2 regions of the Dactylosporangium darangshiense genome follow, and region 2 is predicted to be linked to the other one. Evidence: riboswitches for the same ligand, from Rfam matches in the RefSeq annotation. Region 2 holds a riboswitch; the other holds the start of a gene.
The links. A riboswitch is a leader RNA that binds a small molecule or an ion and turns the genes downstream of it on or off. The one in region 2 is predicted to bind cyclic di-AMP.
Positions count from the first base shown of each region.

Region 1: it holds a riboswitch for cyclic di-AMP, as region 2 does, so the genes downstream of both, ABD901_RS25895 (hypothetical protein) here and ABD901_RS41700 (C40 family peptidase) in region 2, are expected to answer to the same signal.

Region 1 is NZ_BAABAT010000014.1:185,586-188,979, forward strand. It holds gene ABD901_RS25885 (MMPL family transporter) at 1-145, shown strand, start outside; gene ABD901_RS25890 (MIP/aquaporin family protein) at 211-903, shown strand; gene ABD901_RS25895 (hypothetical protein) at 968-1,762, opposite strand; cyclic di-AMP (ydaO/yuaA leader) riboswitch at 2,017-2,160, opposite strand; gene ABD901_RS25900 (sugar phosphate isomerase/epimerase family protein) at 2,323-3,111, shown strand; gene ABD901_RS25905 (DUF2264 domain-containing protein) at 3,092-3,394, opposite strand, start outside.
Region 2 is NZ_BAABAT010000035.1:31,090-34,483, forward strand. It holds gene ABD901_RS41695 (TetR family transcriptional regulator) at 65-628, shown strand; gene ABD901_RS41700 (C40 family peptidase) at 625-1,623, opposite strand; cyclic di-AMP (ydaO/yuaA leader) riboswitch at 1,631-1,778, opposite strand; gene ABD901_RS41705 (MarR family winged helix-turn-helix transcriptional regulator) at 1,897-2,340, opposite strand; gene wrbA (NAD(P)H:quinone oxidoreductase) at 2,417-3,028, shown strand; gene ABD901_RS41715 (MFS transporter) at 3,025-3,394, shown strand, end outside.

The DNA of each region.
Region 1 (3,394 bases), on a different contig from region 2:
GTCGGTGCTGGTGCCGTCGCTGCTGTTGGAACTGCCGGGCGGTGGCGTGCCGATCGGCCGGGTTCCGGACGGCCACCTCGGCGTGGATGACCCACGAGATCAACCACTGGGAGCGAACCGGAGCCGGCCGCCTCATGCTGACTAGTTCCGGCGATGCCGGGCATGAAACCTCGTTGTGGTCCGGCGACCGGCTGCTGACGAGGAGGAGCCATGCACAGGTACGCTGCCTACGTCACCGAACTGATCGGGACATTCTTCCTGGTGTTCACGGTCGGCATGAGCCTGCTCATCGGGAGCCCGCTGGCTCCGCTGGCCATCGGCGCCATGCTCATGGTCATGGTGTATGCCGGGGGACACGTCTCCGGTGGGCACTACAACCCCGCCGTCACCATGGGTGCGCTGGTCCGGCGCCGTGTCGACGTGGCCGACGCCGTCGCCTACTGGGTCGTCCAGTTGGTCGCGGGGCTGCTCGGCGCGCGCCTGGCCTACTGGGCGGTGAACCCCCGAGCGGTCGGGACGCTGAACCTCTCCGGCCGCACCCTGCTCGCGGCGCTGCTCGTCGAGGCGCTGTTCACCTTCGCGCTGGTCTACGTGATGCTCAACGTCGCGACGAGCAGTAGCAACCCGAACAACTCGTTCTACGGTCTGGCCATCGGCTTCACGGTCGCCGCCGGCGCCATCGCCGTCGGTCCGCTCTCCGGGGCCGCCTTCAACCCGGCGGTGACGGCCGGTATCGCGGCGCTCGGGCTGCTCGCGTGGTCGACGGCCCTGATGTACCTCATCGTCCAGGTGCTCGCCGGTGTCGTGGCGGGCTACGCGTTCCTCGCCCTCAACCCGGACGAGGTGCGGGCCCGGCGGGTCGATGAGGAGCACGAGGAGCACGAGGAGGCGGCTCACCGGTAGCGCCTGTGCACCCGAGACACCGCGCCGCGGCGCCCGGCAGGGCGCCGCGGCCGGCGTGCACGTCCTACGCGACGGCGTTCACGACCTGCTCGGCGAGGCTCTGCCACTTGGCGTAGGCGTCCGGGTACGCCGACACCTGCACCGTCTGCGCCGCCACGGTGATCGCCATCTGCTGCCAGCCGGAGACCTGCACCAGCGCCGCGTAGAAGCGGCTCGCGGCCCCGGCCGGGTTCATCAGCTGTTCGACGGTTCCCCAGTTCGGCCGCTGCTGGAACAGGCCGACCGAGTCGTGATCGCTCCCGACGCCCTCGTTGGGCAGGTTGAGCGACGCCGGAACGTTGGAGTTCGCGAGGTTGTGCAGGTGGCTCTCCTGCAACGCGGTGGCGATCGCCACCACGAACGCGCGCTGCGGCAGGTTCTGTTGCTGCCCGACCTGGATGATCGTGATGGCGTTGTTCATCTCGGCCCGGGTCAGCCCGCCGACGGGATCGTGGACGGTCGGCGACGGCGAAGCCGCTGCCGGCGCGGACGTGGCCGGGCTCTGCGCCGGTTGCGCGCTGGCCGAAGCCGCCGACTGCCGGCTGGGCTGGTCGCCCGTGCGCGCGCCGCCGCGGGACGCGCGGTTCTCGGCGTCCGCCGCCCGCCCGGTGCCGCCCTGCTGCATGGTGTCGACCTGCGCCACGGTGTCCGGCCGGCTGCCCGGCGACGCGGATACGAACAGCGAACCGGTCGCCAGGAATGCGATGACGACCGCGGCCGTGTACAGGCCGGTCCTCGGGCGGGCCGCCGAATGGCGGCCGCGGCGGTAGCGTTGCCGGTGACGGGCGAGTCGCCGCGCCATGGTCTCATCGGGCGGCATGAGGCGACCTCACGACCGGCGGACGGTGTTGCTGGCGGTGCTTCACGAAAACCTCGACTTGCTTGCTGAGAACTCGGCAGGAGGGCACGGGCCAACGACCGTCCACAGGGGACGGTTATGGGCATGGTGCCAGGGTGTGCCGGTGCGACCGGTGTTGCGCGGAGGGGTTACCGGACTGGGCGGTGGCCTTGCCGTGCCGGTCGGTGTCCGGGGCCGCGGGTCGAGGTATGGCGCCGTGCGAGGGTCTGCACGCGTGCTCCTTCCGATGCCGCCTACCGGGTTAGCTGACGGATTCGGACGGGAGGATCGCCCTACCTCGCGGCGCGTGGCCGCTCGGATTCACCCCAGTTGTGCTTGGTTCCCCGGCTCGTGCGAGCACGACTCAGCGGGTCCGCCGCGCCGTCACCTTGATCGGCGACGGTTGGGCGCAGCGAACGTCATGACCATAACGGCTGCATAACCGCAGGTGAAGCCCCTGCGCGGAACTGACAGGGTGCGCGTGGCGGCCCGGCGTTCTGCCCCTTGCCGCGAACGTGAGCGGCGCGATCTATGCTCGGTCGATGCCATGGATCTCCGGCCGGCTGGCGTTCTCGACCCTCGGCTGCCCCGGCCTGCCGCTGCCGGAGGTCGCGGAGCTGGCGCTGCACACCGGTTGGCGCGGCATCGAACTGCGCTCGGCCCCCGACGAGCCCGTCCACGTCGGCCTGTCCGCGGCCGGGCGTCGGGCGGCCGCGGAGACCCTGGAGGGCGCGGAAGTCCTCTGTGTCGCCTCCTACGTCAAGGTGGCCAGCGGCAAGATCGATGATGAACGATGCGTCGCCGACCTGCTCGCCGAGGCCGCCCTCGCCGCCGATCTCGGCGCCCGCGCGGTCCGCGTCTTCCCCGGCGGCGATGACGAGCACGGCGACGCCCGCGCGATCGGGCGCCTGCGCTCCGCCGCGGCGCAGCTGCCCGGCGGCGTCGAGATCTGGCTGGAGACGCACGACTCGCACCCGCGCGGCGAGGACGTGCGCCGGGTGCTGTCACAGGTCGACGACCCGCGGGTCCGGGCGATCTGGGACGCCCGGCACCCCTGGGCCGCGGGCGAGGCGGTCGCCGACACCCAGCGGGCGCTGGCCCCGTGGCTCGCGCATGTCCAGGTGAAGGACAACGCGGACGCCGTCGACAAGACGCCGGTGCTCCTGGGCGCCGGCGCCGTGCCGCTGCGCGAGATCCTGCGCGCGGTCGAGGGCGGCGGCTACGACGGCTGGTACAGCCTCGAGTGGGAGCGCAAGTGGCACCCCGGCATCCCGCCGCTGGCCGACGCGCTGGCCGCGGGCAACGACTGGGTCAGGTCCCTGGACGACTGACGGCGGCGCGCAGCGCGGTCAGGATTTCGTCGTCGATGCGCGGCGGCTCGTCACCGAGGTACACCGCGGTAGCGATGCGGTGCTCGCCGGGCGGGTAGTCGGCGCGCAGCATGGGCAGGACCGTGCGCGGGTGGAGCACGTTGGTGCCGGCGAAGGGCACGACGAGCTCGCCGGCCCGCACGCGGTCGGGGTCGAGGTCGACGATGACGGTGCTCAGCCCGCCGCTCTGCGCGCCGCAGCCGACCGGGCCGTGCGTGGCGGGCAGCGCCGCCGCCGACCACGG
Region 2 (3,394 bases):
GATGTCAGTGACAGACATACCGTAGCCCGTAATGTCAGCCGCTGCCATCACTACACTGGAGCGCGTGGTGCGATGGGAACCGGGAGCCCCGCAGCGGCTGCAGCGGGCCGCGCTCGCGCTGTTCGCCGCCCGCGGCTTCGAGCAGACGACGGCGGCGGAGATCGCGCAGTCGGTCGGGCTGACGGAGCGCACCTTCTTCCGCCACTTCACGGACAAGCGCGAGGTCCTCTTCCACGGCCAGGAGCGGCTCGTGCAGGCGTTCGTGGAGGGTGTGCAGGCCGCACCGCCGGACGCCGCCCCGATCGAGATCGTCGCGGCGGCGCTGCGCTCCGGCGCGGACTTCTTCACCGACGAGCAGCGCCCGCACTCGCGCACCCGCCAGACGATCATCGACCGGAACCCGGCCCTGCAGGAGCGCGAGCTACACAAGCTCGCCACCCTCGGCGCGACGCTCGCCGACGCCCTGCGTGCGCGGGGCGTCGGCGACCTCACGGCCGACCTGGCCGCGCAGACCGGCATGACCGTGTTCGCGATCTCGTTCGCCCGTTGGATCCGCGAGGGCGAGGAGCGCCCCCTCGAAGCCATCGAGACGGACGTGCTGGCCGAGCTGCGTGCCCTAACCGCCTAAGGGCGGCCGTATCCGTAGAGCGTGTCGATATCGATCGGCGAGACCTTGACCACTGTGCGGCTGTTCGGCGCGTGGATGATCTGGTTGTTGCCGATGTAGATGCCGACGTGCCCGAGGCCGTTGTAGAACACCAGGTCCCCGGGCTGGAGCTGGCTGCGGGAGATGTGGCGCACCTTCTGGTACTGCTGGGCGGCGTTGTGCGGCAGCGTGACGCCGGCCGCCTTCCACGCCATCATGGTCAGCCCGGAGCAGTCGAAGGTGTCGGGCCCGGCGGCGCCCCAGACGTAGCGCTTGCCCAGCTGTGCCCAGGCGTAGCTGACGGCCTTGCCCGCCGCGCCGTTGACCTTCGGCGGCGGACCGGGGTTCGACACCGGGTTGGTCGTCGGCGCCGGCTTCTTCGCCGCCGCGGCCGCGGCGGCCGCCGCCTCGTCGGCCTTGCGCTGCATCTCGTCGAGCCGGGCGATGTCGCCCTCGATCTGCTTCTTGCGGGTCTCGAGGTCCGCCTTCTGCCGGCTCTGCGCGGCGAGGACCTCGTTGAGGCGGCGCTTCTCGGTGTCGAAGGCGTCCTTCGCCTTGCCGTACGCCGCCAGGTCCGCCTGCTGGCTGCGCGAGATCTGCTCCAGCGTGCCGACCCGGTCCACGAAGCTGCCGGAGTCGGCGGCGCCGAGCATCAGCGACCACGTGCCGAGGCTGCCGCCGGTCTTGTAGGCGCTGACGGCGACCGCGTTGGCGTCGGCGTGCGCCGCGTCCATCCGCGACTGCAGCGGCACCAGGTCCGCCTCCAGCGACGTCAGCGACGCCTGCGTCGCGGCGAGGTCGCCGGTGACCTTGTTGTACTGCTCGACGACGAGCTCAACTTGTTTGTTGCCCTTGTCGATCTGGGCCTGGATCTCTTCGGGGCTCGGATCGGCCTGCGCGGCACATGCGGGCGCGACCATGGCCGCGACCACCGCCCCGACGATCGCGGAGCGCAGCGCCGTTCGTCCGTTGAACACGGCAGAGTCCTTCTTCGCGGACCGCCTACCGGGTTAGCTGACGGGTTCGGGCGAGAAGGAGGCGCGCCCTACCGTGTGTCACGGATTCACCCCGGGGTCGTGCTGCGGTGGGTCCCCGGCTCATGCACCGAACGCCAGCTCGGCGCCCGACAAACGACTCGGCGGCGCCCGCCCGGGCCACCCGGGCTGGATGACGACGGCCGGCGGACTAGCACCCAACGTAACGGCCGGGTCTCGACCACGAAACCGCCCGACGGGGTATCTAAGCAACACTTAACGAGAACTAAAGCGCGCGTCGACATTGCCGGTCATGATCGCGAGCGCGCCCGGCAGTTCGGCCACGACCGATGCATCCAGGCCGGCCACGGTCTCCTCGGCCAGCGCGCACCAAACCTCCTTGACCCGCTCGACCAGCGCCGCGCCGCCCTCGGTGAGCTCCACGACGGTCGCCCGCCTGTCGGTCGGCGCGGGCGCCCGGCGGACGTGCCCGGACGCCTCGAGCTTGCGGATCATGAGTGTCACGCTGGGCGGCTCGCAGCCGAGGGCGTCGGCAAGCTGCGCCTGGATCATCGGCCCGGTCCGCGCGAGTTCCAGCAGCAGCGCCTCCTGCCCGGGGTGCAGCCCGAGCGGTGCCAGCAGCGCGGCGGCACGCGCCCGGTGCCGCAGGCTCAACAGGCGGATGGCCTGGTTGATGGCATCGGCTCGCACGAAGTCCACGGACCCTCCTTGACGGGATCGTTATGCGCATAACATTATGCGCATAACTAAATTCTACACGAGCAGAGGGGCCGACATGACCGTGAAGGTCGCCGTTATCTACTACAGCGCAACGGGCACCGTGCATGCGCTGGCCCGCGCAGTTGCCGAGGGGGCCGCCGGGGCCGGGGCCGAGGTGCGGCTGCGGCGGGTCGCCGAGCTGGCGCCGGACAGCGCCATCGACGAGAACCCGCTGTGGCGCCGCCACGCCGACGCCGCCGCGGCGGTCGAGCAGGCCGAGGTCGAGGATCTGGCCTGGGCCGACGCGTTCGCCTTCGGCACGCCGACCCGCTTCGGCGCGCCGGCCGCGCAGCTCAAGCAGTTCATCGATCAGGCCGGCGGGCAGTGGCGCGCGGGCCGCCTGGCCGACAAGCCGGTGACCGCGTTCACGTCGGCGATCAACCGCCACGGCGGCAGCGAGGCGACGATCCTGTCGCTGTCCAACGTCTTCTACCACTGGGGCGCCCTGATCGTCCCGCCTGGCTTCACCGACCCCGCCGTGTACGCCGCCGGCGGCAACCCCTACGGCACGTCCTTCGTCACCGGCCCCCCGACCGGCGCCGCCCCCGACGCCGCGGCGCTGGACGCCGCGCGTTACCAGGGCCGCCGCCTGGCGAGCATCGCCTCGCGCCTGCTGGCGGCCGCGTGATCACCGCCGACGTGCCCATGCGCACGCGCGCCGGGCTGGTGCTGGCGCTGGCGTGTGCCGGCCAGTTCATGGTGATCCTCGACGCGTCCATCGTGAACGTCGCCCTGCCGTCGATCCGCCGCGACCTCGGCTTCACGCCCGCGGGCGTGGCCTGGGTGGTCGACGGCTACCTGCTCACCTTCGCCGGCTTCATGCTCGCCGGCGGCCGCGCCGCCGACCTGTTCGGCCGGCGCCTGATGCTCGCTGCCGGTCTGGCCCTGTTCTCCGCCGCGAGCCTGGCCGCCGGCCTGGCCACCGCCCCCGGCCTGCTCGTGGCGGCGCGCGTCGCGCAGGGCGCGGGCGCGGCGCTGCTGGCCCCCGCCACCC